3 regions of the Shewanella sp. GD03713 genome follow, and region 1 is predicted to be linked to each of the others. Evidence: predicted binding sites of a transcription regulator. Region 1 holds the regulator's gene; each other region holds the start of a gene.
The links. Region 1 encodes LexA, which represses DNA repair genes until DNA is damaged. Its sites were predicted from a motif close to TACTGTATNNNNATACAGTA; they were not measured.
Positions count from the first base shown of each region.

Region 1 (4,273 bases):
GTAATGCCTGCACCACTATCGGCATAAAACCATGGTCTTTACCGCAAAGCTCGGCACATTGGCCACGGTAAATACCGGGTTTGTCGATACGGGTCCACGCCTCATTGATAAAACCTGGGTTAGCGTCTTTTTTAACGGCAAAGGCGGGCATCCACCATGAGTGGATAACATCCTCTGAGGTCATCAAGAAACGGATTTTACGATTGACCGGTAATACTAGGGGTTTGTCGACCTCGAGTAAGTAGTGCTCACCCTTAGCTTCACTACCTTCGATTTGAGGTCTTGGGGTTGCGAGAATGCTGTAAAAATCAATATCTTGATCGAAGTAGCTATAATGCCATTTCCATTGAGAGCCAGTGACTTTTACTGTGAGATCGGCATTGCTGGGATCTTCCATGGCAATCAGAGTTTTCGTGGCAGGAATCGCCATTAAGATCAGAATGACAAAAGGAATAATCGTCCACGCGATTTCGACTTTTGTACTCTCATGGAAGTGAGACGCGACCGCGCCCTTTGATTTCCTGTGGTTGATCATGGCATAAATCATCACGCCAAAAACCACTAGGCCTATGGCGCAGCAGATATACAGAATCGTCATGTGCAGGTGATAAACCTTGTCACTGATTTCTGTTACGCCGGGGGTCATGTTGAACCGCATGTCCGCTGCGGCCAACTGTGGGGCGAATAGCACCACGAGTAAACAATACAACCATTGCTTCACAAGACTTCTCCTCTGCCAATTGCGAATAGCAACTACAAAGAAGAGCAACACAGTAAGTCTCAACTCTATGCAAACTCTTCAGTTCCCAAAAAAGCTTCTCTGACTTCAACGTGCGTTGGCGGCTTACTTTTGATTAAGTATTGTTACTGCTGGTATTAGCCACACTGGCACATACTGCTGAATAAACCCATTATTCTCGATTTTTGTGGGCAAGAGATATTCGATAAATCGTCGATATTTTTTGCCTAAACGGGCGATATATTATGCTCGTCTGAATCAAACATACTTGCTGTTTAAAAATTGATCAAGATCACTTCTTTTTCTAATTGTCTGAAAAATTGCCAAAAAAAAGCCCCACATTCACAGGTGAGGCGGCTTTCAAGGCTAAATACGCAGTGCAAAAATTTTAATGAACAGAGCTAAAAAAACTACCTTGGGCAAAGTGAGCGGGTTGCTTGAGTGTCGCGTCCGCAGTCGAGTGATTTACGACACCTTCGAGCACTATTCCCATGGCGCGAGCGCTCTTGGCCACAATTTGCAAACGACGATTGTCGCGGGCATCGAGTGAGTGGATCCAAGTAATTACTGCGCTTGAAGTGCCACTGGTTAAGGCTTTTTCCATGGCCCACAGGGTTTCGACTTCATCTTTCGCATGGACTAAGAGAACTCGGTCCATACGCACGCCAGCGTTGGCCAGTAACTGCTTGTAGCCAATACTCGGAGGGTTGATGAGCACGACCCAGCGGCCTTGTTGGCTCAATTGTGCTAACTGCTTGCTAAGCTGCATCAGCTCTTGGCGCCCTTGGCTCTCGGTGGGCATAGTGATAATAGGCGTATGCTGCCAGTCAGTATCGGTTTCGCGTACCGCATCGAGCCATAAACCGGGGTGACGCGGGGCATTACCTAGTAGTTTGTTCATAGCCAATCTCCATTGCGGATCACCCCTACGGCGAGCCCTTCTATTGTTAGACTTTGGAAACTTAAATCGACTTTAATTGGGGAGTAATCTTCATTCTCTGCATGTAGATAAACGAGATTCCCTTTCTTTTCAAAGCGTTTAACTGTTACATCATCGTCAACGCGAGCAACAACTACTTGGCCATTGCGCGCTTGCTGTACTTTATGAACGGCGAGCAGATCCCCCTCGAGGATACCGATGTTCTTCATACTGTCACCTCTGACACGCAGTAAGAAATCGGCGGCAGGGTGGAACATGCTAGGGTCGACTTGGTAGTACTGTTCGACATGCTCTTGGGCGAGAATAGGTTCGCCCGCAGCCACTTGGCCAATCAGTGGTAAGCCTGATTCGCTGTTATCTTCTTCCTCAACGGGGAGACGGATCCCGCGGGAAGTGCCAGGCATGATCTCGATGCAGCCTTTTTTCGCCAATGCCTTAAGGTGTTCTTCGGCAGCATTTGCACTTTTAAAACCCAAACGGGTGGCGATTTCGGCCCGGGTGGGTGGCATGCCAGTCTCGGCAATATTACGTTTAATCAGCTCTAAAATTTCGGCTTGGCGTGGCGTCAACGGTCTCATGTTCTTTCCTGTTTTTCTATACAGTTACTGTTAGTATATACAGTATTATTCGTAGTGCAAGTATTAACCACTTTTTAACGCGATTGGAGAGTATTAGCGAATGTTCCCTAGAATCTGGTATTCTATGGGGCTAATGAACGTACTTACATTGCATAAGAATAATGCCTAAACAAGACTCTCTTTGGTTGAAATCATTACGCTGGATCCAAAAACACTTAGTGCACACTATTGTTGTGCCGCAGGATCCCTTTGCCGATCTGAATCTGGACGCCTCCAGACCGCTTGCTTATGTAATGAAAACAGAATCCCTGAGTGATATTGCTGCGTTAAGCGAGATCACCACTAAGCTGGGTTTGCCAAGCCCCTACGAGCCGCTCGTGGTAAATGGCGTTGTCGCGCCCCGCGTCGTTTGTCTCGAAGGGCGTAAGCCTTTGTTTGGCGAACGTGCCAGCAATGAGCCATTCCTCGAATGTTTTATGCGTTTGTTGGCTGTCCATAAGGAAAAGCCAGAGTTAGATATTCAGCTGGTGCCTGTGAGTCTGTATTGGGGCCGTACCCCGGGTAAAGAAGACGACACCATGAAGGCGGCTGTGCTTGAGCGCGAGAATCCAACTTGGTTACGTAAGTGCCTGATGATCCTATTTTTAGGCCGCCACAACTTTGTTCAGTTTTCTAATGCGGTATCGCTGCGTTATATGGCCGACGAACACGGCACCGATATGGGGATTGCCCATAAACTGGCGCGGGTGGCGAGAGTGCATTTCCGCCGTCAACGCAAGGTGATGACAGGGCCTGTGTTGCCTAATCGGCAGGCGATGTTCCACTCTCTGTTGAAATCCGAATCCTTACGCAAGGCGATTCAGGAAGAAGCGGCGAGTAAGAAGATTTCCGAAACCCAAGCTCGTGAAACAGCAATTGAATATCTTGATGAAATTGCAGCGAATTATTCCGATAGCCTAGTGCGTATTGCCGAGCGTTTCTTAACTTGGTTATGGAACAAGCTCTACAGCGGTATCAATATCAAAGGTGCCGAGCAAATCCGCCAGCTTCACCATGATGGTCACGAGATTGTGTATGTACCTTGCCATCGCAGCCATATGGATTACCTGCTGTTATCCTACATTTTGTATTACCAAGGCATGGTGCCACCGCATATTGCGGCGGGGATTAACCTAAACTTCTGGCCTGCTGGTCCGCTGTTCCGCCGTGGCGGGGCTTTCTTTATTCGCCGTAGTTTTAACGGCAATAAACTCTATACGGCCGTGTTCCGTGAATACCTCGATCAGTTGTTTGCTAAGGGATATTCGGTGGAGTATTTCTCTGAAGGTGGCCGCTCTCGCACCGGTCGTCTATTGGCGCCGAAAACGGGCATGATTGCCATGACGATCAACAGTGTGCTGCGTGGCATCGAACGCCCTGTCACCTTAGTGCCTGTGTATTTAGGTTATGATCACGTGATGGAAGTGGCGACTTATCACAAAGAGTTGAGTGGTAAGAAGAAACAGAAAGAATCTGTATGGCAAGTCTTTGGTGCTATTCGTAAATTAGGTAATTTTGGCCAAGGTTATGTCAACTTTGGTGAGCCGATTACACTGCAAAACTTCTTGAATGAGACGGCGCCAAACTGGCGCACTGAAGTGGCCGACGATCCCGAACAAAAACCGACTTGGTTAACCCCTGCGGTGAACGTGTTAGCGAATCGTGTGATGACCCGCATTAACGATGCCGCCGCCGCCAGTTCAATCACCTTGACCAGCTTAGTGCTATTGGCGTCGGAGCAAAATGCCCTAGAGCGTTGCTTGCTCGAGCGTCAGTTAGATTTGTACCTGACGCTGCTCAAGCGTGTGCCTTACACTTCGTTTACATCGGTGGCCGAAGGTGATGGCAAGCACTTAGTGCAGCAAGGTTTAGAGCTGAATAAGTTCTCCATCAATGCCGATCCTCTGGGTGAGATAGTATCTATTGACGCGAATCAAGCGATTTCAATGACTTACTATCGTAACAATATCATCCACT
Region 1 is NZ_JAOCIW010000001.1:4,643,064-4,647,336, reverse strand. It holds gene coxB (cytochrome c oxidase subunit II) at 1-721, opposite strand, end outside; gene N5E87_RS20320 (SulA-like leucine-rich domain-containing protein) at 1,128-1,640, opposite strand; gene lexA (transcriptional repressor LexA) at 1,637-2,257, opposite strand; gene plsB (glycerol-3-phosphate 1-O-acyltransferase PlsB) at 2,419-4,273, shown strand, end outside.

Region 2 (4,273 bases), on a different contig from region 1:
TCGGTAGTCACAAGCTCAGCTTGGACAGCGCCCAGCTGGTTAGCCTGTTGGCGATAGCTGTTGAGATCGGTATTAAGTCTCTGACTGTCGCGCTCAAATGCTAATCTCTCTGCATTCACCTCTGCGAGTTTTGCCCGAGAGTCCGCGAGCTCGCTGCGCACAGTAACTAAGGTTGCCGTTAATTCCTCTACGTTTTTACTGAGTTTAGTTTCAGTGGCCTTGAGCTCTTCACGATCCTGCGTCAACCGCTCTAGGTTAGCAGTAGAGTAAGTAATTTGGTCTTGCTGCTTTGATAGCGTTGACTGAAGTGTAGCGATGGTTACCTTCGCTTGCTCTAGCTCTCGCTGTTCTAGTTCTCGTTTAGCAACATCGACGCTGAGTAGCTTGATTTGCTCTCGATATGCCCTTAATTCGGTCTCTGCTTGTGCAACGCGCCCATTCGCTGCGTCCACTAATGCTTCTGCTTTTAATACTTCGGCTTTAGCGTGATTTCTTGCGTCATCAATGGCCTTTTCGCTGGTGGCCTTTAACTCTCGCAGTTGTTGCTCTATCAGGCTTACAGCGGATTGGGCCTTTTCGACCTTGGATGCTGTGCTGGTTTCAATCTCCGCAACTTGAGCCGCCGTAGTATTCAAGACGCTTTCTAACTTATCTTCACTGTCACTTAACAGCGATAGCGTTTCATCAAGGTTTCTCGTCAACTGGGCAACTTGCTCGGTCAGCGATTCGTTACGACGGTCAATCATGAGCAATAGTTCTTGAGACAGCAACTTAGCTACGGCAAGGCTTCCAACCTCTTCCGCGATAGCATTTTTTCTATGCTCAAGATTATTTTTGTACTCAATCAAGAACCCTTGGATCGACGATGTTCTGCCTTGCAGATGAACGCTCAAGTTACGTGTCGTTGGCTCGACACCGTTTTTAAGCATTTCATTAGCGAGCTTAGTCACTTCCTCAAGAGTTGCCTTCGGTTTAACTGCCAATTGTTCCATTTGTTTGCCTCAAACATCTTCAAAGTTAATGACTTACATCGATAAATTCCAGTGTAGCCAGTTACTCAACCCTCTGCAAGGGAAACGGTGTTTTCATGGAAACAGTGTTTCCCGTTTCCCTTTGTATTTTGCGTCCTTCGTGCTGCTTATGATGCTGATATATGAGGGTAAATCCTGAAATTTGCCAGAATTGGGCGGCGTAATAGAATGTTCCTACATCAACTGAATGGGACAGAAAAAGTGACCGAACTAGCAACTACGCCAACAGCACCGCGCAATCATGCAGAGGTCGCTATGTACCACTACTATCTGACCAATGCCGTGTTGACGACGAGCCCCAACGAGCAAGTCATTGGTGAAGTGTTGGGGATGGGGGAAGATGACTTTGTGATGGAGCTGTTTGCGCTGTCTGAAGCGTTTTGGCAAAAAGGAGAAGATCTCTATGCCGAGGGTAAAGCATTCTCAGGGCTTGCGGTATTCGACGTTGTGGCTGAGCTTGCTGAGTTCTTCTGGGGGTACGTAGAGCATACTGGAGAAATGCCTGACCTAGATGCGTTCAAGCTGGATATTGAGCGAGTGTTTGAGACTTACACGCGATAAATCACCTGTCTAATACTCTTCAAAACAGTGAGGCCTACAACCCCGATGGTAGTAGGCCCAACTTCCAAGCAGTAGTTTCTAACCCTGTAATGGGGTGCTTATCTTTTTAATATTTGTTCCTTCCATGTATTCTTTACGCAAAAAATCATCTTCGGGATTTTCGATGTTTCAATAATTAGCTATACTGTATTTATGTACAGTGTTTGTGACTTATCCTATGAACGTCATCATTGGTCTGGCATCGGCAGGCATACACGGCTTTGAGAGCCCCGCCGCTGGATACCAAGAGAAGGCGCTAAGCCTCAATAATCTTATTGTCTCACACCCATCAGCAACGGTATTTGCAGAGGTTACCGACGACGCTATGACGGGTCTTGGGCTATTTACCGGAGATCTACTGGTCGTTGATAAGTCATTGACTGCGACGCGGGGAGATGTCGTTTTGGCGCTCGTTGACGGCGAAACCGTTTGTCGACAGCTAGATCATCATCAACTTCATGCCAATACCAATGCTCATTATTCCGAAATATCAGTCACAGACGGGATAGAGATTCAGGGCGTGGCCATTTGTTCCGTGCGCTTTCATCGACGCAAACGCGATCCTCTAGTGTTGAAAAGCCTTGATGACCTTCTGATCGAATCCACGTTTGTGGGCCGTGCGAGAGGGGAGTCTATGACGGGGGTGGGCATTCACTCAGGTGACATCCTGATAGTTTCACGTCAACTCACCGCAGGTTCTGGCGATGTCATCATTGCGATTTATGAAAACGAATTTGTCTGTAAAGTTCTCGATCTCACAAATAGCAGGTTGTTATCGGCTAACGACGATTTTGAGCCGGTGTTAATAAAGCCGGATGATAGATTTTGGTGTGAGGGTGTTGTGCCAGCATCAATTCGACTGCTTAAACAACCGAGTTTATTGCTATGAGCAGTATTATCGCGCTTTGCGACGGTAATAATTTTACAGTTCATGCGAACAGATTTTTAATCCGCTGTATCGTGGTAAGCCTTTGATTGTGGTCTCGAACAATGACGGCATGACCGTGACGTTAAGCCCTGAAGCAGCCGCGTTGGGACTAAAGAAATTCACGCCTTACTTTCAAGTGGCCGAGTTCTGCAGGGCAAATGGCGTGGTAGTATGCTCGAGCAATTATGCGTTGTATTCCGAAATCAGCACCCAGTTTATGAGAGTCGCCTCGAGAGAGTGCTATTCGTATTTTCCCTATTCGATAGACGAGATTTTTGCTGAATTTGGGAATGATGACACACCACAGAACCTCTCAGTATTAGGCCGCAAGCTCAGGCACGATGTCTGGCGCGAGGTCAGATTGCCTATTGGTGTCGGGCTAGGGGATACTTTAACGCTGGCGAAAGCCGCAAATCATGCAGCGAAGCGCTTAGGCTATCGCGGTGTTTGCGTGATTAAAGCGCACAATCGCGAAGCCATCTTAGGGGCGATGTTGACTACCGATGTGTGGGGAGTGGGTAAACGAATTGGTCAGCGGCTAAGTTCGATGGGGATTCATACTGCGCTGCAGTTGGCCCAAATGAAGACTAAGACCGCGAGGAAAATGTTTGGCGTTAACATCGAAAGAACAATTTTCGAATTGAATGGGACAAAGGCGTTTAACTGGGACGATATGCCCGTTAATAAGCGACAGATATTCTCCACACGCTCAGTTGGCCAGCGAATAACGACGATAGCGGGGTTAAAAGAGGCGTTGTCATTCCATGCGTGTGAAGCGGCTCGAAAGCTAAGGGGTCAAAAATCGGTAGCACGTTGCTTGGTATTTTTTGCTCAAACATCCGCGTATGACAAGCATGGTGTTAGTGGTTTCAGTCGGACAATTCATTTACCAGCTCCCACCAGTGACAGCATGATCATCAGTCAGCAAATTACCTCTGCGGTTGAGTCATGTTATGCCGCAGTGCCGTACTATCGCGTTGGGGTAGGGCTATTAGATATAGAACCAGGCTTGCAGCTCGATATGTTCAACGACAACCTGGGAAAACCAGCGTTGATGTCAGTCATGGACAGATTAAACGAGCAAATGGGCAAAGGTGCCGTGTTCGTCGCCGCCAATGGCATTGAGAAAAAATGGCAGATGCGGCGAGCGTTCTTGAGTCCATCTTATCTAACAAATTGGAATGAAATTCCAACCATTCGCTGTTAGCAACGTAGTAAAATTTGCCTCATTTAAAGCTAGTGTGATGATTACTCTCAACGAATTTAGGAGAGCATCATGCAGTTAAAATCAGATTTAGAGTTGCAAATTGAGTCTTTGGCCAAAGACTATCGAAAAATAGATAAACGGCTATCCTGGGAGACTTGTAAGAAGAGAGCGAAAGAAGCACTCCGTAGGTTTAACGGGGTGAAGCCATGCGGGGAATAGACCTATTTGCTGGAGCAGGGGGGAACACAACCGGCGGAAAGATGGCTGGACTACGCATGTTGTGGGCGGCTAATCACAACCCGTTAGTAGTTAAATATCATGAGCTAAATCATCCAGAGGTCGCACATAAGTGTCAAGATCTGCATCAAGCAGACTGGTCGTTAGTACCAGAACACGATATTTTGCTTGCTTCCCCTTGTTGTCAGGGACACAGTCGAGCAGCGGGAAAGAAGAAATCCAGCAAGAAGGCTGATTTGAGTCGGTCAACTGCTTGGGCCGTTGTGAGTT
Region 2 is NZ_JAOCIW010000003.1:88,198-92,470, reverse strand. It holds gene N5E87_RS22955 (hypothetical protein) at 1-992, opposite strand, end outside; gene N5E87_RS22950 (hypothetical protein) at 1,233-1,592, shown strand; gene N5E87_RS22945 (S24 family peptidase) at 1,810-2,520, shown strand; gene N5E87_RS22940 (Y-family DNA polymerase) at 2,609-3,766, shown strand; gene N5E87_RS22935 (DNA cytosine methyltransferase) at 3,973-4,273, shown strand, end outside.
Region 2: a site for LexA is predicted at 1,775-1,794, ahead of N5E87_RS22945 (S24 family peptidase). Genes of this name have one in related genera too.

Region 3 (4,273 bases), 3.4 Mb from region 1:
CCCGCGCATTGGCTAAGGTGTTGGTGGTAATAGTATCGCCACCGAGTAATCTGGCGAGCTCTTGGATACGTTGCTCCCTATCTAAAGGCGTCATAGTGGTTTCAGTGCTTCCGGCCTTGTTGAATTTATTCACAAACATATGCTGATGGCCATTACCGGCAACTTGCGGCAAGTGGGTTACACACAGTACTTGGGTCGATTCGCCAAGGCTACGCAGCATACGTCCAACCACGGCTGCAGTGGGGCCTGAGATCCCAACATCCACCTCGTCGAAAATGAGTGTTGGTGTGGCAACCTTTTTCGCGGTAATGACTTGGATACCTAAGCCAATACGTGACAATTCGCCGCCTGAGGCAACCCTTGATATAGGTTGTAACGGTTGGCCTGGGTTGGTGGTAACCATAAACTCAATGTTATCGCTGCCGTTCATCGACATGATTTCTGGATTGAAATTCACTTCAATGGTGAACTTACCCTTGGGCATGTTGAGCTCATGAATGGATTGAGTCACCAACTTATCCAGCTCTTTTGCATAACGGGCGCGGCTCTGACTCAGCTTTTGCGCGTTAGCGAGGTAGGCCACTTTACTGGCTTCCACTTGGCGTTGAATATCTTCTAGCTTATTTTCATCATCATCTAGGGTTGTGAGTTCGGCCCTGAGGGCGAGATGATGCTCGGCTAATTTATCAGGGCTGACTTGGTGCTTACGGGCCAGTTGCATGGCTTTAGAGAGCCTTTCCTCTAAATAGGCAAAATGCGCGGGATCGAGCTCAAGTTTACTCAGGTAGTGCTGCAATTCGCCCGCGCTCTCTTGCACTTGAATAAGCGCCTCGTTCAGCATAGTGCTGACATTGGTTAACGCGGGGTCATAACTTTGCAGATTTTCGGCAAGGCCGACGGCTTTGTTCAGTAATGACTCGATATTGCTCTCTTCACCATCCGTGAGCAAAAACAGGCTGGCTTGGCAGCTATCTACCAACTCGGTGCCATTTGCCAGGCGTTTGTGTTCCTGTTCAATCTCTTCAAATTCACCAACCTTGAGATCAAACTCATCTAACTCTTCAACTTGATATTGCACCAGCTGTTTACGGGCGATACGTTCCTGCTGGGAGGCTTCTAATTGTTTGAGTTCGGCTTCAATTTGTTTACAGCGCTGATAGCTTGCCGCGACTGTGTCTATCAGTAGTCTGTGATTGGCGTAGCTATCGAGCAAGGTGAGCTGATGTTCACTCTTTAACATGGCATGGTGGGCGTGCTGGCCATGGATCCCTACAAGCAATTGCCCCAGTAATTTTAACTGAGTCAAAGGGACGGGATTGCCATTGATATAGGCGCGTGAGCGGCCGTCACTGCCAATGGTTCGACGCAGAATGCACTCATCATCGAGTTCGAGATCGTTATCTTCAAGCCAGCGTTTTGCCAGAGGCACATCCTCGAGCGAAAATCGGGCACTGACTTCGGTTTTGCTCGCGCCAGGGCGAACACTGCTGGCATCGGCACGGTTGCCTAAGCATAAGCCTAGCGCGTCAATGGCGATGGATTTTCCCGCGCCAGTCTCACCAGTAATGCTGGTCATACCGGGGCGAAAGTCCAGTTCAAGGAAACGTACGATAGCGAAATTGTTGATGCTGAGTTGGCAAAGCATAGTGAGTTCCTGTCGAAAAACTTACCAAATCACTGTATTGATAAACAGTATATACTGAATTTATATACAGTAAAGTGGCTTTGGGTGAATATTCGACATATCGCGATAGCCTAAAGCCTAATTATTTGTTTATGAATAGGTTTTAACGAGCTGCTCCAGAATGGGTAAGCTGAAAAAGGTCACTATAGTGCCAAAGAGTATCCCTTGTGCACTGGTGGAGGCCTGAGTGTTATAGCGCTGCGCCAACAGATAGACGCTTGCCGCCGTGGGCAAGGCACTAAGAATAACGCCCATAACGAGGTAGTCGCCCGTGACACCTACGCCTTTTAACATGAAGTAAACCAAGGCGGGTTGCAGGATAAGTTTAAACAGGTTGATAAGGCTCAGTTCGATAAAGTTAGCTAGGCTAAATACCTTGCTATCTTTTTGATAGCGCATGGCTTTCGCCAATACCATGCCGACGGCAAAGAGGGCGCAGGGGCTGGAGGTATTGCCTATCTGCTGGATCATCATTGCCAAGCCCGCTGGTAAGGTTATCCCTAATGCCGAAATGGCCACGCCAATAAAACAACCTATCACAATCGGGTTTTTCACCACGGCTAACAGCATGATCACCGCGGCGTGATGTTGCCGCTGTTTATTGGTGGCGAGTTCTAACGAGACCAAGGCCACGGCAAACATGAGTACGGACAATAAACTGGCAATTGCAGCGGCAACTAAGGCGCTTTGTTGCTGGGGGAATAAGATGACAAGGAGTGGAATACCGATGAATGCGGTATTGCCAAAAGTGGCATTTAAGGCGCGCACGGCGGCTATCGCAGGCTGTTTAGGGTTCACCAGCAGGGAGATGCCGATACAAACGAGGTAAATCACCAACATACCTGCGCTGTACCCGGCGATAAATCCCCACTGTAGGATCTCTTCAATGGGCTGCTGCGCCAGTGCTATCAATAGGATGGCCGGAAACGCAATATAATAAACATATTGATTGAGTACTTGGTCTGTTTCTACTGGAAGAAAGCGCAGCTTTTGCACTAGTGTGCCCAGTAGCATGATCCCGAAGACGGCAAACAGAGGGGTTAAAATGGTCATGTCCCTCACTCATCCTTTTGTGTTGCTTATCCCGTAAACGAGCCTCGGGATATTCTCTCAGCCAATTGACGATAATCGGCGCTAGCGCAGTAAATTTATCGGCAAAATAGCATAGCATTCCCCTTGGAGGCTATTGCGCTATGGTCGTAGAAGTGAATAATTCTACGTTTAAAACACAATGAGTTAGTGCGCGTTATGGATGCAGGCACTCACATAAACGATTGGGATTGAAAATGGCTGATGATATAGGCGGCGAGCTGCAGTTAATTTATCTGTTTGTGCATTTAGTGAATGCGGGGAGTTTTTCCCAAGCGGCTAAAGAGCTCGATATGCCCATCGCCACAGTGAGCCGTAAGCTGGCCAAACTTGAGGAGAAGCTCGATAAGCAATTGTTTATGCGTAGCACCCGTAAGCTGCGGTTAACCGAAGAAGGCCTAGCGTTATTCCAACGCTATCAGAGCGTCATTGCCCAATTTGATGAACTGAGCGGTGTCGGCAGTGATAAGCCCGAAGGGACATTGCGGATTGCGGCGCCGATTTCGATTATTTCTATCATTTTTATCCGCGCATTGAACGAGTTTGGACGTTTATATCCCGATATCCGCTTACATATTTCCCAAAGCAATGAGTTAGTCGATTTAATTGATAAAGGGATCGATGTGGCGATTGTGGGCGGTGCTCAGCCCGATTCTTCTTGGGTGTCGAGCACCTTAGGCGAACTCGATTATCGCCTGTTTGCGACGCCGGAATATTTAGCCTCGGCGCCAAAGTTAACCCATCCCGATGATCTTGAAGCCCACCAGTTAATTAAAGTATGGCCACTGTTTAATTGGCACTTAAAGCACCCTAATGGTGAGTCGTTTTATTTTAATGGCCCAACAAAGCTTACGCTCACGGATCTGCACGGGGCGATTCAGGCGACACTCGACCACGGCGGCATACTCTATGGCCCAGAATTATTTGTAAAACAGCAAATTAAAGAGGGGCAGTTAAAAGTACTCTTGCCAGAATGGATTGGTGAACAGCGCAGAATATCGATTCTGTATCACCAGCGGAGTCAGCAGCCGCAGAAGGTGAGGGTGTTTATCGAGTTTATGCAGTCTAAGGCGCCCGAACTGTTTTCGATGGCGTAAGCCTGTTAGCGTTTGCGAGGCTTTAGCGGATTTTTACTCATGGAGTTTTGGGTCTGCTTCGCCTCTTGTAGGCTGGCGCGGGTGGCGGGCACAATACCCAGTTCAAGGTAGTAATTGACTAAACGGCGCAGTTCAAACAAGGACCCAATACGGCTTTGCTGACCAATGGTGAGTTTCCAGGTATCGGTGCGGCCTTCGCTATTGGTTAAGATAAATCCTTGATAAACGAGTTTTTTCATATTGAATGGATGCCTAGCTAAGTCCTATCCCCTCGTGCAGTATTCCCCAGTATAAGATGCTACCTAAAAGCCAAGTCTCTTAGGTAGCCTGTTCCTATTTAGGCCACGCTGATGCCGATATTCGATACACCCGCTTCGATAATCTCTTTGCGTAACCCTTTCAC
Region 3 is NZ_JAOCIW010000001.1:1,267,334-1,271,606, forward strand. It holds gene recN (DNA repair protein RecN) at 1-1,645, opposite strand, end outside; gene N5E87_RS05620 (AEC family transporter) at 1,775-2,737, opposite strand; gene lldR (LysR family transcriptional regulator LldR) at 2,971-3,870, shown strand; gene N5E87_RS05630 (DUF3319 domain-containing protein) at 3,876-4,109, opposite strand; gene N5E87_RS05635 (YjaG family protein) at 4,208-4,273, opposite strand, start outside.
Region 3: a site for LexA is predicted at 1,698-1,717, ahead of recN (DNA repair protein RecN). Genes of this name have one in related genera too.